DNA from 2 places in the Frigoribacterium sp. SL97 genome. Region 1 is predicted to be linked to the other one. Evidence: predicted binding sites of a transcription regulator. Region 1 holds the regulator's gene; the other holds the start of a gene.

What was found. Region 1 encodes LexA, which represses DNA repair genes until DNA is damaged. Its sites were predicted from a motif close to TCGAACANNTGTTCGA; they were not measured.
Region 2: the regulator LexA is predicted to act here: its motif matches at 5,386-5,401, upstream of OVA02_RS11075 (LexA family protein).

What each region holds. Positions count from the first base shown of each region.
Region 1 covers NZ_CP113062.1:1,574,687-1,582,378, reverse strand. The annotation lists gene OVA02_RS07580 (SseB family protein) at 1-43, opposite strand, end outside; gene priA (bifunctional 1-(5-phosphoribosyl)-5-((5-phosphoribosylamino)methylideneamino)imidazole-4-carboxamide isomerase/phosphoribosylanthranilate isomerase PriA) at 43-789, opposite strand; gene hisH (imidazole glycerol phosphate synthase subunit HisH) at 856-1,494, opposite strand; gene hisB (imidazoleglycerol-phosphate dehydratase HisB) at 1,491-2,108, opposite strand; gene OVA02_RS07560 (histidinol-phosphate transaminase) at 2,105-3,190, opposite strand; gene OVA02_RS07555 (hypothetical protein) at 3,292-3,660, opposite strand; gene lexA (transcriptional repressor LexA) at 3,933-4,646, shown strand; partial or broken gene hflX (GTPase HflX) at 4,743-6,291, opposite strand; gene OVA02_RS07540 (class I SAM-dependent methyltransferase) at 6,368-6,988, shown strand; gene dapF (diaminopimelate epimerase) at 7,031-7,692, opposite strand, start outside.
Region 2 covers NZ_CP113062.1:2,265,601-2,273,292, forward strand. The annotation lists RNA gene ssrA (transfer-messenger RNA) at 59-453, opposite strand; tRNA gene OVA02_RS11010 (tRNA-Asn) at 530-605, opposite strand; tRNA gene OVA02_RS11015 (tRNA-Leu) at 625-698, opposite strand; tRNA gene OVA02_RS11020 (tRNA-Ser) at 956-1,044, opposite strand; tRNA gene OVA02_RS11025 (tRNA-Tyr) at 1,076-1,160, opposite strand; tRNA gene OVA02_RS11030 (tRNA-Trp) at 1,356-1,428, opposite strand; gene OVA02_RS11035 (hypothetical protein) at 1,542-1,676, opposite strand; gene OVA02_RS11040 (hypothetical protein) at 1,912-2,502, opposite strand; gene OVA02_RS11045 (hypothetical protein) at 2,499-3,059, opposite strand; gene OVA02_RS11050 (hypothetical protein) at 3,056-3,526, opposite strand; gene OVA02_RS11055 (hypothetical protein) at 3,528-4,166, opposite strand; gene OVA02_RS11060 (hypothetical protein) at 4,187-4,417, opposite strand; gene OVA02_RS11065 (hypothetical protein) at 4,523-5,023, opposite strand; gene OVA02_RS11070 (hypothetical protein) at 5,060-5,278, opposite strand; gene OVA02_RS11075 (LexA family protein) at 5,460-5,849, shown strand; gene OVA02_RS11080 (Y-family DNA polymerase) at 5,842-7,134, shown strand; gene OVA02_RS11085 (hypothetical protein) at 7,163-7,692, opposite strand, start outside.

The DNA of each region.
Region 1 (7,692 bases):
GATCGTCGTGTGCGTGCCCCGGTCCGCCCGGCGCGGTCGTCATCAGTTCGACGCGACGTCGAGGGCTGCGCCGAGGGTGAAGGCTCCCGAGTAGAGCGCCTTGCCGACGATGGCGCCCTCGAGCCCCTGCGGCACGAGCTCACGCAGAGCCACGAGGTCGTCGAGGCTCGAGATGCCCCCCGAGGCGATCACCGGACGATCGGTGTGCTCCATCACCTGACGCAACAGGTCGACGTTGGGACCCTGGAGCGTGCCGTCCTTAGTCACGTCGGTCACGACGTAGCGCGCACAGCCGGCCTCTTCGAGCCGCGCGAGGACGGTCCAGAGATCGCCGCCCTCTTCGGTCCAACCCCGCGCCGCCAGCGTGGTGCCCCGGACGTCGAGCCCGACGGCCACCGCCTCGCCGTACTCGGCGATGACGTGGGCGGCCCATTCGGGGTTCTCGAGGGCCGCGGTGCCGAGGTTGATGCGCTTCACGCCGGTGCTCAACGCGTCCTCGAGGGACTTGTCGTCGCGGATGCCACCGCTGAGCTCGACGTTGACGCCCTTGACCTGCTTGATGACCCTCTTGATGACGGCGCGGTTGTCTCCGCGCCCGAAGGCGGCGTCGAGGTCGACCAGGTGCAGCCATTCGGCGCCCTGGCTCGCCCAGTCGTCGGCTGCCGAGACCGGGTCGCCGTAGTTCGTCTCGCTGCCGGCCTCACCCTGGGTCAGGCGCACGGCCTGACCGCCCGCCACGTCGACGGCGGGGAACAGGGTCAGGGCGGGGGTGGTGCAGAACTCGCTCATGTCGTCTCTCTCACGGCGCCGGGCACCGCAGGGTCAGGAGGCGCGATCGGGTCGGTCGCGCCGGGGTCAGAGGGTGCCGAGCCAGTTCGAGAGCAGCCGGATGCCCGGCCGGCCCGACTTCTCGGGGTGGAACTGCGTCGCCCAGAGCGGGCCGTTCTCGACGGCGGCGACGAAACGGCCGCCGTGGTCGGCCCACGTGACGTGCGGTTCGGCGAAGGGTCGGATCACGTCGAGGGACCACTCTTGTGCGGCGAACGAGTGGACGAAGTAGAACCGCTCGTCGGCCACCCCGTCGAAGAGCACGCTGCCCTCGGGAACGTCGACGGTGTTCCAGCCCATGTGCGGCAGGACGTCGGCCTTCAGTTCGTCGACCACGCCGGGCCACGCCCCGAGGCCACCGGTGCTGTTGCCGCGTTCGACGCCGCCCTCGAAGAAGACCTGCATGCCGACGCAGATGCCCATGACCGGACGCCCGCCGGCCAACCGTCGGTCGATCAGCTCACCACCGCGGACGGACTCGAGCTGGCTCATGACGGCTGCGAACGCACCGACGCCGGGGACGAAGAGGCCGTCGGCCGCCTGCACCCGGGCGCGATCGGACGTCAGCTCGACGTCGGCACCCGCCAACTCGAGGGCCTTGACGGCCGAGTGGACGTTGCCGCTGCCGTAGTCGAGGACGACGACGGAGGGACGCGCGCCGGTCACAGGGCACCCTTCGTCGACGGGATGCCACTGACGCGCGGGTCGGGCTGGACCGCCTGGCGGAGCGCCCGGGCGAACGCCTTGAACTCGGCCTCGGCGATGTGGTGCGGATCACGCCCGCCCAGCACGCGGACGTGCACGGTGATGCCGGCGTGGAAGGTGATCGCCTCGAAGACGTGGCGGACCATCGAGCCGGTGAAGTGCCCGCCGATGAGGTGGTACTCGAACCCCTCCGGCTCGCCCGTGTGGACGAGGTACGGACGCCCCGACACGTCGACGACCGCCTGCACGAGGGCCTCGTCGAGCGGGACGAGCGCGTCACCGTAGCGCGAGATGCCCGACTTGTCGCCGAGCGCCTGCTTCAGCGCGGTGCCGAACGTGATGCCGATGTCTTCGACGGTGTGGTGGACGTCGATGTGCGTGTCGCCCTTCGCGGTGACCTCGAGGTCGATCAGGGAGTGCTTCGACAACGCCGTCAGGAGGTGGTCGAAGAACGGCACCGACGAGTCGATCGTCGATCGGCCCGAACCGTCGAGGTCGAGGGCGAGGGCGATGCTGGACTCGCTCGTCTCGCGCGAGAGGGAAGCGGTACGGGCGGCGCGGGTCGTCTCGGTCACGAAGAGAGCCTAATGTCGCGGAGCGCCTCGAGGAACGCGGTGGTCTCGGCCTCGGTGCCCGCACTGACCCTCAGGTGGTTCGGGATGCCCAGGTTGCGGACGATGACGCCCCGCTCGAGCAGGCGCTCGAAGACGTCGGTCGGATCGTCGACCCCGCCGAAGAGGACGAAGTTCGACCAGGTGGGCCACGGCTCGTACCCGAGCTCGGTCAACTCGTGCACGATGCGATCACGCTGGGCCTTGATGTCGTCGACCATGGCGAGCATCTCGCTGGCGTGCGAGAGCGCTGCGACGGCCGCCGCCTGCGTCAGGGACGAGAGGTGGTACGGGAGGCGCACCAGACGCAGCGCGTCGGCCACGGCCGGGTGCGCGGCCAGGTAGCCGACCCGGGCACCGGCGAACGCGAACGCCTTGCTCATCGTGCGGGACACGACCAGACGTTCGCGGCCGGCCAGGAGGGTCAGTGCCGTCGGCTGGTCGGCCGGCATGAACTCGGCGTAGGCCTCGTCGACGAAGACGATGCCGTCCGTCGCGTCGTAGGCAGCCTCGATCGTGGCGAGATCGAGAGGGGTGCCCGTGGGGTTGTTCGGTCCGCAGAAGAAGACGATGTCGGGACGGGTGCGCTCGATCTCGGAGATCGCGGTCTCGGGCGAGATGCGGAACCCCTCGTCACGACGACCCTCGATCCACCGGCTGCCGGTGCCCGTGGCGATGATCGAGTGCATCGAATACGTGGGGGGGAACCCCAGGACGGAGCGGCCCGGGCCTCCGAAGGCCTGGAGGAGCTGCTGGATGACCTCGTTGGAGCCGTTCGCCGCCCAGATGTTGTCGCGGGTCAGATCGTGCCCGAGGTAGGCCGCCAGCGAATCGCGCAGCGTCGTGAACTCACGATCGGGGTACCTGTTGACGTCGAGGACCGCCCGGGCCACCGACTCGACGATGTCGCGAGCGACGTCCTCGGGGATGGGATGCGTGTTCTCGTTGACGTTGAGAGCGACCGGGACCTTTTTCTGGGGAGCGCCGTAGGGCGTCAGCCCCCGGAGGTCGTCACGGATGGGCAGGTCGTCGAGACTGAAGGACACCCCACCATCGTACGGGCGGGCCGACGGTGTGTCGGGTCGGTCGCCACCGAACGAACACGATGTCAGTGGGCCGGGCCACCCACCTCGTCGGCGACGGCAGTTCAGCGAGCGTACTGAGCGGGGACGGCGAGGCTCTGCCCGGCGGAGACCTCGGCGCTCGGCAGGTTGTTGAGCGAGACGAGGTCGGCGATGACGTCGCGAGGATCGGCGTCGGGGTCGATCTCGGACGCGACCTGCCAGAGCGTCTCGCCACCGTCGACGGTCACGTGCTGGAAGTCCGCGCGACCCGTCGTGTCGGACGCGACGGCGCCGCCACCGTTGAGGACGAGCGCACCCGCCACGACGACGAGCGGGACCGCGACGAGCGCGGCGACGACCGCGCGGCCCCGCCGGGTGATGCGCAGACGCGTGCGCACGACTCGGGTCGAGTCGACGGGGGACGCAACTGCTGATGCTGAGGTGACGCTCATGAGGTGGTCCTTTCACCGTGGAAGACAGGGGACGAGTTCGTGCCCGGCACTCGGCCGGGAATGCCGGGCACGAAGACGTGTTCCGAACATACATTCGATTGCCGAGGCTTTCAACCCCCGCGACGGGTATCGCAGGACGGAATCGCTGTGGATCGGGAAGCGATAACGCGACACACTCGAACATGTGTTTTGTCGACACCGCCCGATCGGATACGGTTTCGATCGGTGGTAGGAGTCAAACAGGGACCACCGACATCGACGGCAGGAGACCCATGAGCGACCCGAAGCGCACCCCGCAGGCGGCCACCGACGCCCCCCGTCAGCTCGATCCGGGCGTCCTCCCCCGCAAGGAGTTGACGGCGAAGCAGGCGTCGATCCTCGCCGCGATCACCGAGAGCATCGGACACCGCGGCTATCCCCCGAGCATGCGCGAGATCGGCGACGCCGTCGGCCTCAAGTCCCTGTCGAGCGTCACGCACCAGCTGAACCAGCTCGAACTCGCCGGCAAGATCCGCCGTGACCCGAACCGACCCCGAGCCCTCGAGGTCCTCGTGGACGCGACGGCGCCGGCGGTCGCCCCGGCCACCGTCTTCACGACGAGTGACGACGGCGACACGGCTCACGTCCCCATGGTCGGACGGATCGCCGCCGGCATCCCCATCACGGCCGAGCAGCAGATCGAGGACGTGATGCCCCTGCCGCGTCAACTCGTCGGCAAGGGCGAACTGTTCATGTTGCGGGTGGTCGGCGACTCGATGATCGACGCGGCCATCTGCGACGGGGACTGGGTCGTCGTGCGGCAGCAGCAGGACGCCGAGAACGGCGACATCGTCGCGGCCATGCTCGACGACGAAGCGACCGTCAAGGTGTTCCGCCAGCGAGACGGCCACACCTGGCTGCTTCCCCGGAACAGCGCGTTCGAACCAATCGTCGGCGACCATGCGCAGATCGTCGGCAAGGTCGTCGCCGTGTTGCGCTCCGTCTGATCTCTTCTCGACGGTGGCGACCCGCCCCGCGAACGACGAAGCGCCGACCACCACAGGTGGTCGGCGCTTCGTCGTTCGAGGACGTGCGGCTCGGCGTCAGCGCCCCACGCCCACGGGAGCCACGTAGGGCGTGAGCCCGGCGACGTCACTCGGGTAGACACGCGCGTGGACGCGGGTGCCCTCTTCTTCGTAGTCCGTGCTGACGATGCGGCCCGAGTCGTGGAGGTGGGAGACGACGTCGCCGCGGTCGTACGGCACCAACAGGTCGAGCTCGATCTCGGGTTCGGGCAGGACGGCTGCGATGCGGGCCAGCAGCTCGTCGATGCCCTCACCCGTCCGTGCCGAGACGAAGACCGCCGTCGGCTCGAGCCCGAGCAGGACGAGACGCTGGTCGTCGTCGACGAGGTCGCTCTTGTTGTAGACGACGATCTCGGCGATGTCACGACCGTCGACCTCGGCGATGACGTCACGGACGGTGGCGAGCTGGGCGGCGGGGTCGGGGTGCGACCCGTCGACGACGTGCACGATGACGTCGGACGCCTCGACCTCCTCGAGCGTCGATCGGAATGCCTCGACCAGCTGGTGAGGGAGGTTCCGCACGAATCCGACGGTTGTCCGCGTACGTGAAGGGACGACCGTCGGCCGTCACGCTCTTGCGGACCGTCGCGTCCAGGGTCGCGAACAGCGCGTTCTCGACGAGGACGCCCGCGCTCGTCAACCGGTTCAGGAGGCTGGACTTCCCGGCGTTCGTGTATCCGGCGATGGCGACGGTGGGCACCTCGTTGCGGTCACGGTTGGCCCGCTTGGCGTCGCGGGCAGGCTTCATCTCTTTGATCTGCTTGCGGAGCCGGGCCATGCGGGTGTGGATGCGGCGCCGGTCGAGCTCGATCTTGGTCTCACCGGGCCCGCGGCTGCCCATTCCGGCACCCGCGCCTCCGACTTGTCCACCGGCCTGGCGGGACATCGACTCGCCCCAACCGCGGAGACGGGGCAGGAGGTACTCGAGTTGGGCCAGTTCGACCTGCGCCTTGCCCTCCCGGCTCTTGGCGTGCTGGCTGAAGATGTCGAGGATGACGGCCGTGCGGTCGATCACCTTGACCTTGACCACGTCCTCGAGGGCCCGTCGCTGGCTGGGGGCCAGCTCGGTGTCGGCGATGACGGTGTCGGCGCCGAGGGCCGCGACCGTTCCGCGCAGTTCTTCGGCCTTGCCCTTGCCCAGGTAGGTGCTCGGGTCCGGGTTCGGCCGTCGCTGCAGCAGTCCGTCGAGCACGACCGCCCCCGCCGTCTCGGCCAGGGCAGCGAGCTCGCGGAGGGAGTTCTCGGCATCCGCCATCGACCCCTGCGAGTAGACGCCGATCAGGACGACGTTCTCGAGGCGCAACTGGCGGTACTCGACCTCGGTGACGTCCTGCAGTTCGGTCGACAGGCCCGCCACGCGGCGGAGGGCCTGGCGGTCGTCGCGCTCGGACTGATCGCCGTCGGAGTCGCCGTCGTGGTGCAACGAGCGGGTCTGGATGGCCTGAGCCGGCGAGAAGACGGTGTAGCCGGATGCCCTCTGGGCCGCACGATCGAGCACGCGCGCGACGACGTCGTCGGGCTGGTCGTTCCGCTCCGGATCGAGCGGGGTCGTGGTGTGGTCTGTCATCGGGGTGATACTAACCCTTTCGGTGTGCGGAGAGCAGGGAGCGAGGCCCTGCCCGATGTTCGGTAGGTTGGCGACCATGGCCAGCGAGCACTACTTCTCCCCCCAGCCCGGCAGCGCGGCCAAGCCCCGGACGATCGAGGTCGTCCTCGCGGGCCGGGAGCTGACCCTGACCACGGCTGCCGGCGTCTTCAGCCCCGGCCGCGTCGACCCGGGCACCTCGGTCCTGCTGGGGGGCACGCCGACGCCGCCGAGGGCGGGCCATCTGTTGGACGTCGGGTGCGGGTGGGGCCCCATCACACTGAGCCTCGCGTTGTCGTCACCCGACGCGACGGTCTGGGCCGTCGACGTGAACGAGAGAGTGCTCGACCTCGTGCGCGAGAACGCGCGGTCGGTCGGCCTCGAGAACGTCAACGCCGTGACCCCCGACGGTGTTCCCGACGATCTGCGCTTCGCGACGATCTGGTCGAACCCGCCGATCCGGGTCGGCAAGGCCGAGCTGCACTCCCTGCTCGAACGGTGGCTCCCCCGCCTCGACGCGGGGTCGGACGCGTGGCTGGTCGTGCAGAAGAACCTGGGGGCCGACTCCCTGCAGCGCTGGATGAACGAGACCATGACCGGCGTCGTGGACGTGACCCGCGCCTCCACCAGCAAGGGATACCGGATACTGCGCGCCGAGCGACTCACCGACGCCGACTGATCGGACTTCTCGCCGAGGTCTGGACGCCGCCCCCGGCGCGGCTCAGAGCTCGAGCGCGCCGGTGAAGACCAGTTCGGCCGGCCCACTGAGCGAGACGTGCTCACCATCGGCGTGATGACTCACCGACACGCCCACGACGCCGCCGGGGACCTCGACCAACCAGGCCTCGGGTGCCGAGGCTCCTGCCCAGTACCGCGTCGCCAGGGCGGCCGCTGCCGCACCGGTGCCGCACGACAGGGTCTCGCCGCTGCCCCGCTCGTGGACACGCATGCGGATGCGACCCAGCCCGTCGACCACGAGCGGGTCCGCCGGGACCACGAACTCGACGTTCGCCCCGTCGGCCGGGGCCGGGTCGACGATCGGCACGTAGGTCAGGTCGAGACCGTCCAGTTCGTCGTCGCCGGCGAGTGCCACCACCACGTGGGGGTTGCCCACCGAGATCGGCAGGCCGGGACGCGCCGCGTGCAGCTCGCGCGCCCGCACGACCGGATCGTCGTCGCCGAGCCTCCACGGCCCCAGGTCGACGCGGAAGCCCGTGCCGTCACGACGCACCTCACGCGCGCCGGCCCGTGTGCCGACGACGAGCACGTCGTCCTCGCCCAGCTGCACCAGCCCCCGCTCGAGGAGGTAGCGCGCGAAGACACGGATGCCGTTGCCGCACATCTCGGCCGGGCTGCCGTCGGCGTTGTGGTAGTCCATGAACC
Region 2 (7,692 bases), 690 kb from region 1:
GAGAGCGGCACTTCTGGAACACGCTGGCCGCCCCTCCGTACGGAGGGAGCGACCAGCTATGTGGAGACGCGGGGAGTCGAACCCCGGTCCGTCGCGGACGTTCGGTCTCTTCTACGGGCGTAGCTCACCGGTGGGCTGCTTCTCGACCCTGGCGTCCGCGGTGAGCAGCTCGGCCAGCGGGTCTAGCCGGCTGGTACGTCGTCTCGGGCCGCCGGCGGGGCGTCGAGTGACGGGGCTCCTTTGCTGGCGCCGACCCCTCAGCCGAGCTCCGGCTGCTGTCGAGGGGTGCGACGGACCCGCCATAGGATCTCGCGGCTATCAGGCTGCGAGGGCGAAGTCGTTGCGAGTTGCGGTGGCATCTCTTGGTGTCTGAACTGATTCACGAGATGCTCAGACGGTTCTCGGCCCGCTTCTTCTCGAAGCTTCCCGGCGACGTCGAAACCTGACGCCCCCATGTTGTGGTGCGTGGCAGCCGTAGCTTGGCCATGCACCCACTTCTGCGTCCGCTCACGAGCAGAGACAGTCGTGTTGGCTCCCCAGGCTGGCTTCGATCCAGCGACCGTCCGGTTAACAGCCGGATGCTCTACCAACTGAGCTACTGAGGATCAGCGACTTGCGTCGCAGTGCCCACCCCGAGAGTTGAACTCGGAACCTTCCGCTGCTGAAGCGGACGCCTCTGCCAGTTGGGCTAGGCGGGCATCGACACGGGCGGCGGCCCGGGTCGTGGGGGTGTCACCGCAGAGTGCGGTGGCTGCTCGTCGCGCTTCGTCGATCGCATGGCGTTGCGGGCGACGTGCCACGAGCTCTCGGGTGACCAGGCCGAGCTGTGCGCCGTCGTGCCCGGAGTTCTACCTCCGGCGAACAGTGCGAGCCGCCTCCGCGGGCGCCGGCAGCATGGCTATCGCTCGGCCGGACCCCTCGACGTTCTCCGGATACCAGGCCGGAGCAGTGTTGCTGGCGGAAGGTGCGAGGATCGAACTCGCACGGGTTGCCCCTGACCGTTTTCGAAACGGCAGCCGTCGCCGTCCCTCGGCTGGACCCTCCATGGCGGTGGTGCTGGTGGTACTGGTCGTGCTGGTGGGGAGTAGAGGATTCGAACCTCTACGGTCTGTGACGTCGGGTTTACAGCCCGGTGCAATCGGCCTCTATGCGAACTCCCCAAGGAGTGTTGCGTCGTCGAGTGCGCCGGCCTGACCTGGCCGGGCATGCCTCTGGCAGGGGTCCGGTGGAGGCTGGCGCACTCGACGATGGTGACCAGGGCTTGGCGGCCCTGGTCGTTCTTCATCCACTGTTGTCTTGTCAAAAGCCGGGTGGCTCTTCGTGCCCTCCCCCGCCGAAGCCAGAGGAGGGAGCTGCAGGGGCGACAGGACTTGAACCTGCAACCTGCGGTTTTGGTGACCGCTGCTCTACCAGTTGAGCTACACCCCTAGGTGTGTTGTTGAGTTGTCGCGGTGGTGCTGGTGAAACGAGGAAGGGGAGCCACCTGGCGCCTTCCGGCTGACCTGGTGACTCCCCTCGCGGTTCGAGGTGCGGGTGTGCCGCTACGTGGAGATCACCGGGGCTGGGCCGGGCTTGCGCTGGTCGTTCGAGAGGTTGCACTTGTGCCATGACAGGACGGAGGTGCGCGGCGCGACGGGATACCCGTGGCTCGCTTCGCGGAACGTGGTGATGGTCACGCGAACTCCTTCCTGGTCGCCGGCTCTCGGCGTCGTGTTGTAGACATGCGGCACATTTGGTGCCTCGTTCGAACTTCATGCGCGGCACCTGCCGAAGCAGGTCCGTTGTGGTCTCTCACCCCATGCGCGGCACCGTTTTCAAGCCCCTGCGACACGGTCATGATCGACTGTCACTGAGGCCTAACTCCGGCGTCGCGCATTAATTCCCAGATCGCCGAGAATTGATCACGTTGCTTCAGGCCTTGCGGGTGACGACGAGGTCGCTACCTCCGAACAGGGATGCGCCGGCGCCGGGGAGGACGTCCTGCTGCTTGGTCGGAGTGTCGGCTGTGTACCAGGTGGAACGCCGCTGTCCGCCCTTGAGGGTGTGGACCTCGGCGGGGACTCCCGGGGCGGGGTCCTGCTTCTTGCCGGCGGAGTAGTGCATCTCGAGGGTGCTGCCATCGGCGCTGACCATGCGGACGGCCGGCGTCTCGGGGTCCGGGTCGTGGATCGAGCCGTGCCAGTGGTGCACGCGGGCGGTGACGACGCCGTCGGTGAGCAGTTGCTGCGCGGCGACGCCGGGCGCCGGGTCATGGAACTGGCGGTTCTCGAAGTGCAGGATGCTCTCTGGCTTCGGCAGTCCGTCGTCGTCGACCGCGTCGGCGTACCGGGTGATGCTCGTGATGTCGCCGTTCGGTGCGAGGGTGCGGACTTCGGCGACGGCGCCGCTCGGGTGCAGCTCGCGTTCCTCGCGGGCGCCGAGGCTGAGCTCAGGTGCCGTCTGCCCCTTCTCCGCGAAGGTGCCGGCTGCCGCGCGGGGGTGGTCCGCCTCGACGAAGGTCATCGGGCCTCGATGGCTTCGAGCGTCTCGCGGATCTGGGTCAGGCGGGCTGCGCGCGCGTCCCACGCCTCGGTGACGTAGGCCTGGGCGGCGGGGTCGCTGCGGTGGCGGTACGGACCGTCCTTCGTGGCCAGCTCCTCGTTCTTCCGGATGGTGAAGAGGGTGTAGCTGAGCGGCTGGTGGTCGAGGTCGAGGTTAAGGGCCTTCCGGCTGACGGAGAGGTACCCGTCGCGCTGCGCCTCGGTGTAGCCCTCAGGGATGTCCTCCTCGAAGGCGTCGTAGACGTCGAACTTCGTCATCCAGTACGCGGGGTCAGCTCCCTGCATGCCCTCCTCGTACTCGGCGGCGAGGGCCGCGGCGACGGCCGGGCGGTCCTCGACGGCGATGAACTCCCGCGACATGCGCGGCTCCGTGGCGTAGTAGCCGGCCCCCTGGGACGGGGTCACCTTCGACGGGCCGACGGCGTCGTCGCCGGTGAGGACGACCTGGGGCCGGCTCTGGGGCTTGTCGGTGAACTTGCCGGTGGTGGCGCGCGGGTGCTCTGTCTCGAGGAAGGTCATGCCTGGTACGTGTGCGGCGAGATGGCGGCGTCGACGGCGGCGCGCAGCTGGCGGAGCCGGTCGAGAGTGGCGCCGAGTCGCTCGTACCGCTTGACGAGCCGGCGAGGCGGGTGGCCGCGACGGCCGTCCGACCGACGATCGACGATGTCCGAGATGCCCTGTCGGGCGGCGTCGCAGAGGTGAGTCTGCACCTGCTCGCGCACGTGGAGATGGTCTCGGAGCTCACGCAGGGTCCGGCCGCGGAACTCGTGCCAGAGGACGGGATGGTTCACGTCCTGGTAGCCGCGCGCCTGGATCTTGGTCAGGGACACGGGCGGCGGGGAGGCGACGATGTCGGCCACGTCGTCGGCGTCGAGGAGCAGGACTCCGCTGCGGTCCTTCCGCGGTGAACGCAGTCGGGAGACCCGCGCGGCCTCCTCCTGGTAGCCGCGCTTGACGGCGTCGAAGAAGGTGCTGAGGACGCCCATGTCAGCCCTTCTGGCTCTCGTCGACGGCGGTCTTCTCGGCGGCCATGGCGCTGTGGATGCGGTCCCAGAAGGCCTGCTGCGGCCCGCCACTGGCCCCGAAGCCATCGGGCCCGGTGAGGTACCGGGCGACCGGGCTGGCCTTGGCTGCAGCGATGAGGCCGGCGGGGTCGACAGGGGTGGTCGAGCGGTCGTGCGGCGTGAGGTCGAGGACCAGAGCCTGGATCTCCCAGTCGCCGTTGCGGTCGTCGAGTCGGAGGCCCGGGAAGGTTGCCGAGACGGCGCGCTCGATGTCCTTGCGGTTGGCGTCGAGCCAAGCCTCGGGGTCGTCGGCAGAGGCGGGCGCGAGGTGGTGGAAGTCGACGTCGGTGTAGGCGGAGGCGCTGAGCGTGCCGTCCTCCTCGCGCGCGACCTCGAAGCCCTCGAAGCCGACCTGCTGGGCGTCGATCTCACCGTCGGCGTGCGAGAAGATGACGCTGTCGCCAGGCTCGAGGTGGGGTACGACGTCGACGGGCTCGAGGCCGAACTCCGGCGCGCTCTGGGCCTTCTCAGTGAAGGTGCCGGTCGTGGCGCGCGGGTGCTGGGTCTCGTCGAAGCTCGTCATGTCTTCGTAGGTGTGCGGCGGGGCACTCGTGTCGGGCATGCCCAGAAGACATGCGGCGGCTATGGGCGGGTGACCGCCTGTGCCCGGTCGTGCTCGGCCTCTGCGCGCTCGACGGCGATCGCGCGGACCTGCTCGGCTGTCGGTCCCGGGTCTGTCGAGGCTGCTGCTCTGCCGACGCCGGCGAACCGGGTGTTCGGGTGGTCGCGGAGGACGTCGAGGCGGCTGACGAGCTCGTCGAACGAGGTCGACGCGACGTCGGCTGGGGCCTGTACTGCGGTGGTCTGGCTCATGACGGGGTCATGCGCGGCGTCAGGAGCAGGCGTCCTCGAGCAGGGCGGCTGCGGCGATGAGCGAGTCGAGGTCCGAGTCGGTGACCGGCCCGTGCACGACGAGGGTCATCCCTCGGTCGCCTTGACCACGAGGGCCGACCAGGAGCGGTCGTCGTCGGTGAGGGTGATGAGCTGGACGGCGACGCGGCTGTGCTCCTTGAGGCTGTCCTCGAGGCCAGCCTTCATGCCGTCGGTGAGGTTCGTGCCGGCTGGGCCGACGACGACTCGCGAGGCGTCCAGCTGCTGCGTGAGGCTGTCGACGTCCGTGATGGAAGGCGAGTCTCCGGTGATGCTGACGGGGACGGTGCGCGGCGCGAACTCGACGTAGTCGGCTCGGATGGTCATGCTGTGGGGTCCGTCGACGAGGTAGCCGCTGCCGGGCTCACCCTCGGCGATGGCGGTCGACGTGAGGTCGCTGAGGTCCGGGTCGGTCCAGCGGAACAGGCCGTCGGCCCCGCGGGTCCGGTAGATGTCTCGAACGAGTCCGACCTCTGGAAGCGTCTGCGGCTTGTCGGTGAAGGTGCCTGTCGTGGCGCGGGGGTGCTCGGACTCGTCGAAGGTCGTCATGCCTCGTACGTGTGCGGCGCAGCGCGCCCATCCGGGTCAGGGAAGAACTTGAATCGCGTCGCCGTCGCGCACGTAGTGCGTCAGCGCCTTGTCGTCGTCACTGTCGTCTGCGCGCTTCTTGAAGGTGATCTTCCGACGTGACGCCTCGATGCCTTCGCCCGGGTCATCCTGAACTGTGGCAATCGTCCTGCCGCCGGCGGGCCAGCGTTCGTTGCCCACGTCAACGATGGTGTCGCCAACGACAAGTTCGGACACGGACGCCACAGTGCGAGGAGAGGTCATCTGTTGAGGATGGCAGAGACTGAGGGGTCTGTCACCTGCTCTGTCCACCGGTCTAGCGTGTCGATTCCGAAACGTCTACTTCGAACATGCGTTCGAATCTGCCTGCACTGTCGCCATGCTCTCCGTCGTCCCCCTCGCACCCGTGTCGGAGAGCATGAGCGCGCTCGCGCTCCTCGCACTCACGGGTGTCTCCGCTGGCTTTCCGAGTCCAGCCGAAAATTACTTCGACCGCCCCGTCGACCTCAACGAGCACCTCATCAAGGACGCGACGTCGACCTTCATCGTTCGCGTCGCGGGCGACTCGATGGAAGGCGGCGGCATCAGCGACGGCGACGAAGTCATCGTCGACCGCTCGCTCATCCCCCACTCCGGCAACGTCGTCGTCGCCGTCCTCGATGGCGAGCTGACCATCAAGCGCCTGCACCTCACCGGCAGCGGCGTCATCCTCCGAGCAGACAACCCCGCCTACCCCCACATCCACGTAGCCGAGCTCAGCGACCTGACCATCTGGGGAGTCGTCACCCGGTGCCTGCACCGTGTCTGACCCAGTCGTCGCGCGCCGCATCGCACTCGTCGACGTCAACAACTGCTACGTCTCGTGCGAGCGTCTGTTCGACCCGACGCTCGAGGGGCGCCCTGTCGTCGTCCTCAGCAACAACGACGGCTGCGTCGTCGCCCGCAGCGCGGAAGCCAAGGCGCTCGGTATCCAGATGGGCGACCCTTGGTTCAAGCTCGCCGCACAGGCGAAGGCCTGGGACCTGCAGTACCGCAGCTCGAACTACGAGCTCTACGGCGACCTCTCGAGCCGGGTCATGGAACTGCTCGGCCGGCACACCGCCTGGCTCGAGCAGTACTCGATCGACGAAGCGTTCCTGTCCCTTCGGGGCACGCCGGCCGAGCTCACCGCCCGGGCCCGCGACATCCGCGCCGCGGTGAAGCTCCACGTCGGCCTGCCGGTGTCCATCGGCATTGCGCCGTCGAAGACGCTCGCGAAGCTGGCCAACCACGGTGCCAAGAAGAACCCCTCCCTCGGAGGAGTCGCCAACCTCGACGACTACTCCCCCGAGCACGTCACCCGCATCCTCGAATCGCTGCCGAGCGACGAGGTCTGGGGCGTCGCCGGCCGGACCAAGAAGCGCCTCGCCGCCCTCAACATCCACACCGCGGCCGAGCTCCGCGACGCTGACCCCGGCGTCATCCGCAAGAAGTTCAGCGTCGTCATGCAGCGCACCGTCTACGAGCTCCGCGGCGTCGACTGCCTGCCGCTTGAGCCGCCGGCGGCCGTCCGAGAGCAGCTGATGTTCTCCCGCTCGTTCGCCACTCCGGTCACCACCGTCCAGGACATGGAGCGGGTGCTGTCCGTCTACGCGCAGCAGGCCGCCGGCAAGCTCCGGAAGCAGGGGTCCATCGCCAAGTCGATGACCTGCTTCGCGTCGACATCACCGTTCAACGACCAGCCGTACGAATCGGCGTCGGGTGGCGCCTCGTTCCCCGTTCCGACAGACGACCCGGTGGAGATGGTCAAGGCGGCGATCGCGGTGCTCAGGCCGCGTCTGCGGGAGGGCGCGCACTATGTCCGGGCCGGCGTGCTGCTCACCGGCATCACACCGAAGGTCTCCGACGCTCCCCTCGAGGCGTTCGTGCCGCTGCACGACCGGCGCGGACTCGGCAAGCTCGTCGACGACGTCGGCCGGCGCTACGGCTCCGGGAACATCGGCCTGGGGCTCGCGGGCATCCGCGGTGCACCGATCTGGTCGATGAAGCGGGAGAAGCTGTTGAAGCGGGCGACGACGCACTGGGATGAGCTTGCGCTCGTTCACGCTCGCTGACGCACGAGCTAGCTAGATTGCTAGCTACCTAGCTAGCGTCCGCGAGGTCGAGAACACGGATGACAGCTGACTGGATGCGTCGGCTCTCGAGAAGAGCTGCACGCTCCTCGGCGGCGTCCCGGCTTGTCGTTCGCATGACGACGCGGGAGGCGGTGTCGGTGCGGAGGTGGACGATGAAGGCCGGGCGGATCTCTTTAGCCCATGTGACGAGTTCGTCGAGCATGTCCTTCGAGAGGGCCAGATGGAGGAAGTCAGCATGCAGTCCCTCGAGGTGCCGACGACTGAAACGACCGACGTCGCGCCGCAGGTAGGGCCAGTCCGCGTGGGCTGCACCGAAGACGAGAAACCCCGGATCAGGGCGGTCAACGAGGATGTCGCGTGCCACGAGGGAGACGTAGTCGCGGGTCCCCAAGTGCTTCGATGTCTTGATGACGAGCGCGACGACCTCGCGGTGCCCGTCCTTGTCGACGCGAACGGTGTTGAGAAGCTCGAGAGTGGTTCGCATCTCGCGACCGTCCTCAGAGACCTCATCGCGTAGCGCAAAGCGACTCTGGTTCA